DNA from 3 places in the Cytobacillus sp. QJM3NY_8 genome. Region 2 is predicted to be linked to each of the others. Evidence: riboswitches for the same ligand, from Rfam matches in the RefSeq annotation. Region 2 holds a riboswitch; each other region holds the start of a gene.
What was found. Region 2 has a riboswitch for cobalamin ahead of AC0VZ9_RS01225 (ABC transporter substrate-binding protein). Riboswitches for the same ligand answer to the same signal wherever they lie in the genome.
Positions count from the first base shown of each region.

Region 1 (4,122 bases), 2.5 Mb from region 2:
TTGAACACCTGCATCAATAGCATCCCGTGTAAAAATCATGCTTCTGCCCAGCTCGAAATCTGCCGAGGCATGGATGACACGCCGAACCACCAGCCACTGCTCGTCTGTAAATGGATGCTCGCCCATCTCCTCTTTAATAATTGCGAAGCTGTGATCATAAATTTTATCCGGATCTACCGTTACCGGTACAAATGTTGTATTAAAGTTCATGTTTGCCATGTGTAAAGCCCTCCCAATCTTTGAATCACTTCTTCGAAAGAAGTGCAGAAGTTTTCATATACAAGCGGCGGCCGCTTAATCAAAATAACAGGTATCCCCAATTCCAGAGCAGCGGTCATTTTTTCATCCACCGATCCCACTTTGCCGCTTTCTTTTGTAATCATCAGGGTCACTTCATATTGCTCACAAAGAGCTTTGTTTAATGACTCAGAAAATGGCCCCTGAATCGCAATAATATCCTTTTGTTTAACCCCAAGCTTTTGGCATTTTTCCATATTTCCCATGTTTGGAAGCATCCTGCATACAAGCCGGATATCATCACGCATTAAATATTTTGTGAAGATTTCCAGCGTTTTGCTGCCGGTTGTCAGCATAATCGTTCCTTTATGCGATTGAGCCAATTTTGCTGCTTCCTCATAACTTTCGGCTTCAGTTATGAGCGGTGAGGTGAACTGTTCATTTGGCCTTTCGTAACGTATGTAAGGAATGCTGCATGCTTTGGCTGCTGCCATTGCCGTTTTTGACGCTTCGTCCGCATAAGGGTGACTTGCGTCAATCACAGTGGTCATCTCTTGCATCTGAATTAATTCAATCATGTCATTTTCTGACAGCCGTCCCACTTTATAAGCAATGCCTTCAGCCTTCAAACTGTCAGCTGCCGATTCTGTGACAACGGTTGCCAATAAGGGATAACCTTGATTTTTCAATTGAATAGCTAATGCTCTCGCATCACTTGTGCCTGCTAAAAATAAAATCATAAGATCCCCCTAATCCCCGCATGGTGCCGGTTCGACTTCGATCTTGGAGCTCATATCCTGATAGGTAAAATACTGAATTTTTTTCACACGCTTAAAATATTTAAAAAGCCGTTCATTTGGATGCGCATTTTCTTTGTATTCTTCGATAATCTCCTTTAATAACGGCACCAGCTGATCGGGCTCAATTCCCTCTGCCACCGGCTGGGCAGCATGGGCTGTACGGCCAACCGGCTTTGCCCCGATAAATAGATCAAACTTCTTCTTGCGGTAAACTATGCCGATATCATCAAATACGGCCCGATAACAGGCCATACCGCAGCCGTTAAAACCAATATGCAGTTCCTTTGGAAGCTTTAAGCCCCCCAGTTCAGCTGCAATTTTCTCTGCATATGGAATGGATTCTGCTTTCTCCCCGTAGCAAAAATCGCAGGCTTTTACATTTAGAACATCGCCCACTGGCATGACTGTCAGTTGGCTTTGTTCGAGTTTTTCCACAATCGACTGAGGCCGTCCAGTTGGAATCTTGATTAAAAATCGGTGATCCGGTGTATATTCCATGGTGCCTTTCTCGCCAACAGCTTCTGCCAATACGCGCATTTGGTCTGGTGTAATAAATTTATTGGCAACCCCAGGCGTTACTGCAAATTCAAAAATATCTTCGATTGGCTGCTGCACCAAATGTGTTTGGTCAATCCCCGATTTCGTTGCCATCGATAAAGCCTTTAAAGCCATATCCATTGAGCTGGCTTCTTGTTTTCTTCTCTGGATCTGCTCGTAGCCGGCCTGTGCTTCCCCGGTTTCCTGATTTAATGCCCATGGCTCCGCTTCCTTTTTTAAACGCTGATGCGGCTTTAAGCTTTGCTTCTCTTCACCGAGCGTATACTTTCTTTGATATCCGCGAGGCGTAATGATTTTATTGTCATAAAAGAAAGTGGAGGAATTCCCGATCACAACCGTTGTCAGCATGCCTATATCGTGATCAAGCATTTCCGCCAGTGTAGTCAGAATGACATTCTGATTCTCGCGGTAAGCACTTTTCACAAGACCCACTGGTGTATCAGGAGAACGATATTTTAATAGGATCCTTTGTGCCTCGACAATCTGCCGTGTCCTTCTGCCGCTTTTCGGGTTATATAATGCGATGACAAAATCCGCCATCCCGGCTGCTTCAATGCGCTTTTCGATCACAGTCCAGGGTGTTAAATGATCACTCAGACTGATGGTGCAGGAGTCATGCATGACAGGTGCCCCCAGTAAACTCGCACATGAATTAATCGCAGAGATGCCCGGAACAATTTCCACTTCGATTCCTTCTTCTTCCGTCCAGCCCATTTCGATCAGCACTTCATACACTAAGCCAGCCATGCCGTATACACCCGAGTCACCGCTCGATATCACGGAAACAATATGGCCGGCTTCCGCTCTTTTCACTGCATCCTGCGCACGGGATACCTCCTCAGTCATCCCCGTGCTCACAATGGAACTTGCTGTAACGAATGGCATGATCAGATCTACGTAAGTTTTGTAGCCAATAATGCAATCACTCTGCTGCAGCGCATCCACAGCCCGTTTGGTTATATGCTCACGATCGCCCGGACCGAAGCCGACAACAAAGATTTTTCCCTTCTTCATAGGTAACCTCCAATTAAGAAAAGCACATGCGCCTTGCCTGCTGCCGTGCTGCTCTTAGCAGGCGCCCTGCGCCGGACAATTCTCAAAATTCATTGCTTCTTGCCAAATAAAAAATGCCTGCACTCCTTTTCAAAGGAATACAGGCATATGAAATGACAGTATAAAAATTAGCATACTGAAACTCAAAAACAATTGATCATAATTGTCCCGCCTATACTTCTCCCTCCGAAAAGCAAGTGTCGTTTAAATAAGCAGGTTTCCTGACTTAAGCTTCTTCTTACTCTTACACCTTCCCGATTTCTCAGTGGCATTGTAATTTCATCAGCTTTTACAGTAGCGGGGGCTGTACCAGACTTTCACTGGTTTCCCTTTTACCTCACCAAAGTGAGCACTTATTCAAATTGATATATTAATTTTTTACTAATATAACATATAATGACCAATTTTGACATATTATTTTTTTCTTAATTTTTTAAATGCTATGTTAATGCCTTTGACTTTTTGAAATAGGATTTGGTAAAAAGACCTTATTTCTGCTATTCAGGAGTTAATTTTTGCTGGGATATAATTCACAAAGTTAGACCAAATAGATGTTGTTTAATTTATTTAAAATGACCGATTGTCCCTTTGACATTATTAAAATCATGCCGTTTATACTGGACCATAGATACCATGCCAATAATTGGTCCAATCGCTAAACAGGCAAAGACCCACTCCCAGCCAACTAACCTCTGTATAATTGGGATTAAATTTATAGAAAATATAGTGATCAGGAAACCAATGCACATTTGAAAAGTCAGGGCTGTTCCTACATACTCAACTTCTGCAACTTCTGAAACTGCGGCAGAAAACTGGGCAGAATCTGCGATGACAGACATTCCCCAAATGATAGAAAGGAGTAGAGTTAACCAAATATATTGACCAAAAGTAAAGCCAATCAAGATACAGCAAATGGCACTGATACACATAGAAATAATCGTTAGATTTGCTCTTCCAATTTTATCTGAGACTAGCCCGCCTGCTACACAGCCAATCCCCCCTGCAATTCCGATAATAATAAAAGAGGACAATGCAATGAACCAGGGAGGAATCCCTGGAGAATAGCTTGTAAAACTAGCAGTCAAAAAGATGGGAATCCACGTCCACATCGCATACAATTCCCACATATGCCCAAAATAACCGTAGTTCGCAAGCATTACTGGTTTATTCGAAACTACCTTTTTTATTAATTTAAAAGAGAAAGGTAATTTTTTCGTTGTTACTGGAGCATCTGTTAAAACCCAATTGACAATTACAGCTGCCAGGAGAGCCAATATTGAACTGCAAATAATCACTAATTGCCAATTTAAAGAAGAAGAGAATATAACAATAAAATGTGGCAAAGAGGATCCTAGAGTTAAGGCGGCTATTAATATACCAACTGCAAGCCCGCGTTTTTTCGGAAACCATTGAGATAAAATTTTAACAGCTGTCGGGTATACACCAGCGAGTGATACACCGGTTAATATCCTAA
Region 1 covers NZ_CM149681.1:2,973,555-2,977,676, forward strand. Annotated here, with positions in the region: gene AC0VZ9_RS15460 (precorrin-8X methylmutase) at 1-210, opposite strand, end outside; gene cobK (precorrin-6A reductase) at 207-977, opposite strand; gene cobJ (precorrin-3B C(17)-methyltransferase) at 987-2,609, opposite strand; cobalamin riboswitch at 2,843-3,020, opposite strand; gene AC0VZ9_RS15475 (MFS transporter) at 3,212-4,122, opposite strand, start outside.
Region 1: it holds a riboswitch for cobalamin, as region 2 does, so the genes downstream of both, cobJ (precorrin-3B C(17)-methyltransferase) here and AC0VZ9_RS01225 (ABC transporter substrate-binding protein) in region 2, are expected to answer to the same signal.

Region 2 (4,122 bases):
AGCCGATTGCGAGCATGGAGTTGTACAGCTGCATTCCGGCTCCCTGCTTGTGATTAACCGGGTCAAGCCAGGAATAAATTCGGCTGAACTGATAGGGGTCTATCCCAAGGTACTTCTCTAAAATCTCCGGTGCTATGATGACCAGATAGAGCACCGTTCCCGCGAAAGCGCCAAGGATTCCATAAATCGGAACAAGGATTTTCCAGGTGATCCCGGAAACCAGGATGATTCCAGTTAATATGGCGATGATGACAAGGGCGGTACCCAGGTCTTCAATAATAATCAATCCTAATGGAGGCAATGTGGCTGCCCCTAATTTGATTAGAAGGAAAAAGTCCGTGCCTGCAGTCTTTGCCTGATATTTCAGATGGTGGTCAGCGATGACTTTGCTGAGGGCAATGATAAGGAATACCTTAACAAACTCTGAGGGCTGCACAGAACCAAGTCCAGGAATGATATACCACAATGTAGCCCCTTTGCGCTCTGGTGCAATGCTTTCCGGTGCAATGAATAACCCGACAAGCAATAGGATGCCTAAACCGTACAGCAGCCAAGTAAGCCTTCTGATTTGCTCGCTGTCAAAATACATGACAATTGCCACAATGATAGCTCCGACAACATAATTTTTTATTTGTGAGACGACAAAATTCCCTTCATATTGATTGGAGGATTGTCCGCTGTAAATAGCGATGCAGCTGATGAGGAAAAATAGCAGCAGAAGAAAGCATAACGTCCAATCGAACCGGTCTGAGAATCTATTATTCTTGTTCATTTGTATACACCTGGTTTCTGTACCTTTTTACATTTTTATCCTAACAAAGAAAAATAAACCTTACAATGGAGAACAGAATACATTTTTTCTCTGCATGTAGTTAGACGAATGAATCAGCATGATGGTTTCCTGTATTTTCAAAAAACCGGGCAGGCTGCAATTTAAAATTTTTTCTCATCGGCAAAGATATTTTCAGTTATTTTTGCTACAATAAGAGAATAAAATACTGGATGTTTAACAGGCAGTTTCAAAAAGAAGCTGTCTTTTTACTAATTTGTGAAGGCGCTTGCGCTATTCTTATCTGTCTAGCTCAGTGCTTTTCTTTGAAAACACCACTTTGGGTAACGGTTCGGAGGTTTCGTCATTGAAAAGAAGGAATCATGCTATTCGTGATCTCATCTACATCCATCTTAATGAACAGGATCAGTATGTGATGACTTATGGAATTGAGTTTGCAGAGTTTGCCCAAACTCTTTCCGATTCTATTAACAATCTGCTGTTGTTAAAGCATCGTTTTGAACATGGGGACTTTAATACCCACACGATGTTCGATTATGTGTCAAGGGACAAGCTGGGCAGGCTGGTTGAGGATGATGTATATGGCTATGGCGATTTTTGCTGGATTGATTTCGAGGAAGAGGAAGCGGTGAATGAGCTTCCCGGCCAGACAATTGCTGAGCTTCTTTATCTCGGCCATGTCAAGGAACATCTTAAGCCGCCTTTTTACAATTATCTGAGCAATCGCTATGTGTACCTGGCCCATGATGATGGCTGGTTTAACCGTACATATTATCGCGATCTGAACGATTTTTACCGCATGCTTGGGGAAGTAATCCCCGGTAAAATGGGACAGATGAAAGTCGAAAAAACGCTCCTTGGCATAAAAAAGAAAAAGACGTATCCTCCTATCACCAGAGATGTCCTGCCTTCCTTAAAGTCTCTTATGAAAGAGGGAGCGGTACTTTCCATTAAGGATATCGAACAGAATCGGGTCCGGATAGAAATTCCTATTTGGATTATTGGCGACTTTGCGAATATGGATGATATGTATGACGAGTATGAGGCCATTGTGAAAGAGCCATGTGAGGCGAAGATTGTGTTTGATAAGAAAACAAGGGAATGGAAAATATACTCGCGCTAGAATTCTGAACTTTTTTACAACATTCAGCAAAATTCTCTTACTTTTTCTGCGTGATGGTGTATAATCGGAGATAGAAAATTTTATATCCGCATAGAACAGGTGTCTTCTCAAAAGGGTTTTAAAACAGGCTCTTTTGAAGACTTAATAGGGAAGCTGGTGAAATTCCAGCGCGGTCCCGCCACTGTAAATGGAAGCTGTCTGTAAATCCACTGTACAGGAATGTATGGGAAGGAGCAGAACGCATTGACCATGAGCCAGGAGACCTGCCTGATTCTTAAGCACCCATAAACCTACGAGGATAGGGAGGTGTTTGGTCCGGCCATCCTTTCTGCACTAATTGATAAATGACCATGCCAACATCTCCTTGCCGTCCGAGGGGATGTTTTTTATTTGGTTGTTTCTAAAAGTCTATGGGTGGCTAACTTAGTTTCTGCCACTGAGTTGATTGCAGCGGAGGGCACTTGACTCCTGCGGGAAGTGAGGGAAGTGAGAGACCCCACAGGCGAAGCCGAGGAGGCTCTCATCTCTCCCCCGGAAAGCAAGTGCCTGCAGCGGAAATCAACGCGCTAGGTTTGTAAGCTAAAAAATCTTATGAGAACCAGCCTTTTATTTTTTAAGATGGTGTTAGACACCACCCGAATTTTGTCGAAAGTTCTAGGAGGATTGCTGAGTATGAGAAAGTTTTATGCATTTTTATTAACGATGCTTCTGGCTGCAGGAGTGCTAGCAGGCTGCGGCGAGAGTGCTGAACAGCCTAAAGAAGAGAAAAAGGTTGAGGAAGGGCAGAATACTGGCGGGGAAGAGGCTGCTTTTCCTGTTACGATAAAGGATGCTCTTGATAATGAAATCGTCATCGAATCCAAGCCCGAAAGAATCGTTTCCATGATTCCAAGCAACACCGAAATTGTTTTTGAATTGGGGCTTGGCGAAGAAGTTGTCGGAGTCTCCGATTTTGATAACTACCCGCCCGAAGCCACAGAAAAAGAAAAGATTGGCGGCATGGAATTTAATGTCGAGAAAATTATTTCTTTAAAACCGGATCTTGTCCTTGCTCACGCGTCAAGCGCACATAATTCCGAAGCTGGCCTTCAGCAATTAAGGGATGCAGGTGTGACCGTCCTTGTTGTCAATGATGCAAAGAGCTTTGATCAGGTTTTTGAATCCATTGAAATGGTTGGAACCGCAGCGGGAGAGAAGGATGAAGCAGAGCAGCTTGTTTCAGATATGAAGAGCAAGCTCGAGGAAATCAAAACAAAAGCTCAGGGCATAAAAGAAGAAGACCGCAAATCGGTTTTCGTGGAAGTTTCACCTGCTCCTGAAATCTATACAGCAGGTACAAAAACATTTATGGATGAAATGCTAAGTGCCATCAATGCAGAAAATATCATTTCCGAAGAAGGATGGCCGAAAATGGATCCGGAAGCGATTATCGAACGGAATCCGGATGTAATCATCACAACTCATGGCTATTACACTGAGGATGCTGCTGGCAATGTAATGAAAAGGGATGGCTGGCAGGATATAACCGCAGTAAAAAATAAGCATGTTGCCGATGTTGATTCCGATATGGTAACCCGCTCTGGCCCTCGTATTATTGAAGGAGTCGAGGAACTTGCAAAAGCAGTATATCCGGACGTATTTAAATAATAAATTTTTAGCTTATCTAACAGCAGCGGCTTTCCTGCTTTTAGCCATGCTGATGGGGATTTCAATTGGAACAGTGTCTGTTCACCCCATGACGATTATCAGAGTAATAAGCGCTGAGCTATTTCCTTTTATTTCATTGGGAAACACGGATGCTATGCATTCAAATATCATTTTGAATATTCGCCTGCCGCGCGTTTTGCTGGCTGGCTTAGTAGGGGCGTCTCTTGCAATTGCGGGAGCCGCCTTTCAAGGTTTATTAAGAAATCCGCTGGCAGATCCATATACAATTGGGGTTTCATCCGGGGCTTCACTAGGTGCTGTTTTAACATTATTCTTAGGATTATCCATTCCGTTTGCAGGAATGTTTACGCTGCCGTTATTCAGCATTTTATTTTCCTTTTTAACCATTTTTGCCGTTTTGCTGTTTGCCAGAAAAATTGAAAGATCCATGAAAGTGGAAACGATTATTTTAACAGGCATTATCTTCAGTTCTTTTCTTGGCGCTCTGATTTCTCTGATGATTGCCCTGACTGGAGAGGAGCTTAGACAGATTATTGGCTGG
Region 2 covers NZ_CM149681.1:221,023-225,144, forward strand. Annotated here, with positions in the region: gene AC0VZ9_RS01215 (FtsW/RodA/SpoVE family cell cycle protein) at 1-772, opposite strand, end outside; gene AC0VZ9_RS01220 (hypothetical protein) at 1,137-1,913, shown strand; cobalamin riboswitch at 1,994-2,198, shown strand; gene AC0VZ9_RS01225 (ABC transporter substrate-binding protein) at 2,586-3,560, shown strand; gene AC0VZ9_RS01230 (FecCD family ABC transporter permease) at 3,526-4,122, shown strand, end outside.

Region 3 (4,122 bases), 1.9 Mb from region 2:
TTTATGTCGGGGCATATAAGGCATTAAAAAATAAGAGCGCCAATATGGATGTGCTGGTTGCACTCGGAACTTCTGCTGCTTTTTTCTATAGCTTATACCAATCAATTTTATCAATTGGCAGCAATGCACATACGGTGGAACTTTATTACGAAACAAGTGCTATCCTTATAACATTAATAATCTTAGGCAAGCTGTTTGAAGCCCGGGCTAAGGGACGTTCTTCTGAAGCAATCAAAAAGCTTATGGGGCTGCAGGCAAAAACAGCAACTGTCTTAAGGGAAGGGGAAGAAATTGAAATTTCCCTTGAAGAAGTCATTGCTGGGGAAATCATATATGTAAAGCCAGGTGAAAAAGTTCCAGTTGATGGTGAGATTATCGAAGGACAGTCTGCTTTAGATGAATCCATGCTGACAGGGGAAAGTGTACCTGTTGATAAAACAGCAGGAGATACAGTTATTGGGTCCACCATTAATAAAAATGGCTTCCTGAAAATTAAAGCCACTAAAGTCGGCAAAGATACAGCATTGTCACAGATTATTAAAGTGGTTGAAGAAGCGCAAGGTTCAAAAGCCCCTATACAGCGAATGGCAGACAGAATCTCTGGGATATTCGTTCCCATTGTAGTGGCCATAGCAGTGGTTACATTCCTGGTGTGGTATATATGGGTAAGTCCTGGAAATTTTGCAGAAGCACTCGAAAAATTGATTGCTGTCCTGGTAATTGCATGTCCATGTGCTCTAGGTCTGGCGACGCCAACCTCTATAATGGCCGGCTCAGGCCGGGCAGCGGAATATGGGGTTCTCTTCAAAGGCGGAGAGCACCTGGAGCTCACGCACGAAATCACTGCAGTCGTTCTTGATAAAACTGGAACAGTTACACATGGCAAACCGGTATTAACAGATGTGATTATAGAACACAACGTTGAAGAAAAAACATTTCTCCAGCTTGTAGGGTCAGCGGAGAAACAGTCTGAGCATCCATTGGCTGAAGCGATAGTAAAGGGAATAAAGGATAAAGGAATCATGCTATTTAATCCAGTTGAATTTGAAGCTATTCCGGGGTATGGAATAAAAGCGAGAGTGGATGGAAAAGATCTCCTGATAGGTACAAGAAGATTAATGGACAAATACGACGTTAATGTCCAGTCAGCCAAACTTGATATGGAAAAACTGGAGGAAAATGGAAAAACGGCAATGCTTGTCGCGGTTGATGGCAAATATGCAGGTATCGTGGCAGTTGCGGATACAATAAAGGAAACATCCAGAGATGCAATCAAACGCTTAAGGAAACTGGGCATTGAAGTCATTATGATTACGGGAGATAACAAACGTACGGCTCAGGCAATAGCTGATGAAGTGGGCATAGACTCTGCAATTGCAGAGGTTCTACCTGAAGGCAAGGCAGAAGAAGTAAAAAAACTTCAGAACCAGGGAAAAAAAGTAGCTATGGTCGGCGATGGCATAAACGATGCACCTGCACTTGCTGTAGCTGATATTGGTATGGCGATCGGAACCGGTACAGACGTTGCGATGGAAGCAGCTGATATTACGCTAATGAGAGGGGATTTAAATAGTATTGCAGACGCCATCCTAATGAGCAAAAAAACCATAAGGAATATAAAACAAAATCTTTTCTGGGCATTTGCATACAATACCCTTGGCATCCCAGTAGCTGCATTAGGGTTCCTTGCACCTTGGCTTGCCGGCGCCGCAATGGCGTTCAGCTCCGTATCTGTCGTTTTAAACGCACTTCGTTTACAAAGAGTAAAAATAAAGTGAAACTTCAATCAGCGGGAATTCTTTTTCTCTGCTGATTGTTAGTTGAACAAATCGGGCCTCAATGGGCAGTTGACCCACTCATCCTCCATGGACTCCTCTGAGCCCTGTAGTGGGGTCATACTGTCCGTTAGACTGCGATAAATGAAAAAACGTTTAATTAAAAGGAGCAGATAAAATGAAAAAATGGGCAGGTGCAGCGATTGCGTATCTCGTTCTTGTAATGGCAGGGTATGCTGTATATGATTCATTTTGGGCTACCCCTGAGCCGGTATCTCATGATATTGAAATGGAAAATCATGAGTGAGAAATAAAGAACAGAGGGAATATCCCCCTGTTCTTTTTCGTCCATTAACGATTAAAAATTTGTAATCTATTTCTCCATATGATAGAATCATCTACAATATATAGTATATATTAAAAAGAATAAAAACTACATATAGATCGTGATTGGTGTCCTATGAGGACTTAATAGGGAATTCGGTGTAGAACCGAAGCTGTCCCCGCAACTGTAAGTGCAGACGAAAAGAGCATGCCACTGTACAAAACGCTTTATGGCGTTTGTATGGGAAGGGCTTTAAGTAGAGTGAAGCACAAGCCAGGAGACCTGCCAGGGCGATCGAAAGTTTCATATCTTCGGGGATTGAGATGATGAAACGATCGCGTAATGGCCGTTTATTCATCTTCTTCCAGCTATTATACTATCGTTTGATCCGCTCATTTTCCGGGCGGATTTTTATTTTGCCTTTAGGAGGAAGTAAGATGGTCCAAACCATACAACCGATAGAAATTTTAGAAGAACTTAAGACAGAATTTCCACAGCTCGGCATAGAGCACCTATTAAAAAGGTATGAAGAAATGAGCCAGCTGGGAGCGGAAGCAATGTATGACCAGTTTATACTGGATTGTTTATCTTTTATAAGTATTGATGAGCCTGATTGGACTTTTGCCGCGTCACGTCTGCTTCTTAAGAAGCTCTATACTGAGTCAGGAAAAAATAGAGAATGCCAGCCGGATGATTGCTACAAACATTTTTATACGTTAATTGAACGGCTGACGGCTTTAGGAATTTATGACCAGGATTTATTAGATGTGTATTCAAAGGATGAGATAAATGAACTTGCCCAATTCATAAAGAAAGAAAATGACCGCTTATTTACATATTTGGGGTTGAAAATGCTGGCTGACCGATATCTTGCCAGGGACAAACAGAAAAATCTTTATGAGCTTCCACAGGAACGGTTCATGATCATCAGCATGGTGCTGATGAAAAGGGAGCCGAAGGGTAAGCGGCTTGAACTCATTAAAGAAGCTTACTGGGCAATGAGTGGTTTGTATATGACTGTTGCCACGCCAACACTCGCTAATGCAGGGAAAAACTGGGGACAGCTTTCAAGCTGTTTCATTGAGACTGTTGATGACAGTCTTGATTCTATATATGACAGCAATACCGATATTGCATCACTGTCTAAAAATGGCGGGGGAATCGGAGTATATTTAGGGAAGATCCGCAGCAGAGGAAGTGATATTAAAGGATTTAAGGGGGCATCTTCAGGTGTGATTCCCTGGATGAAGCAGCTGAATAACACAGCAGTCAGTGTTGATCAGCTTGGACAGAGGCAGGGTGCTATAAGCGTCTATCTGGATGTCTGGCATAAAGATATCTTCTCGTTTCTTGATGCAAAGCTTAATAATGGAGATGAACGGCAACGGACACATGATTTATTCACAGGTGTCTGCATTCCGGATTTGTTTATGGAAAAAGTGGAAAGCCGGGGATATTGGTATTTATTTGATCCCCATGAAGTCCGCAAGGTAATGGGCTTTTCACTGGAGGATTTTTATGATGAAGGTGAAGGCGAAGGTTCATTCCGCCAGAAATATAAAGAGTGTATAGATAACCCGAATCTATCAAGGGAAAAAGTGCCTGCCATCGATATAATGAAATCCATCATGAGAAGCCAGCTTGAAACAGGGACACCATTTATGTTTTACCGGGATGAAGTAAATCGGAAAAATGCCAATTCACATTGCGGAATGATTTATTGTACAAACCTGTGCACTGAGATTGTACAAAACCAAAGTGTTACAAAGAGGGTTGAAGAATATACAAGGGATGGGAGAATTATTATCGAAAAACATCCAGGAGACTTCGTTGTCTGCAATCTTTCATCCATCAATCTTGCAAGGGCCATAAGTGAGGGAGTACTTGAAAGGCTTGTGCCAATTCAGGTGCGAATGCTTGATAATGTCATTGATATTAATAGTATTCCGGTGCCTCAGGGCCAGATCACAAACCAGAAGTACCGTGCGATTGGACTGGGGACTTTTGGATGGCACCACCTTC
Region 3 covers NZ_CM149681.1:3,597,973-3,602,094, reverse strand. Annotated here, with positions in the region: gene AC0VZ9_RS18510 (heavy metal translocating P-type ATPase) at 1-1,778, shown strand, start outside; gene AC0VZ9_RS18505 (hypothetical protein) at 1,954-2,082, shown strand; cobalamin riboswitch at 2,210-2,403, shown strand; gene AC0VZ9_RS18500 (ribonucleoside-diphosphate reductase subunit alpha) at 2,538-4,122, shown strand, end outside.
Region 3: it holds a riboswitch for cobalamin, as region 2 does, so the genes downstream of both, AC0VZ9_RS18500 (ribonucleoside-diphosphate reductase subunit alpha) here and AC0VZ9_RS01225 (ABC transporter substrate-binding protein) in region 2, are expected to answer to the same signal.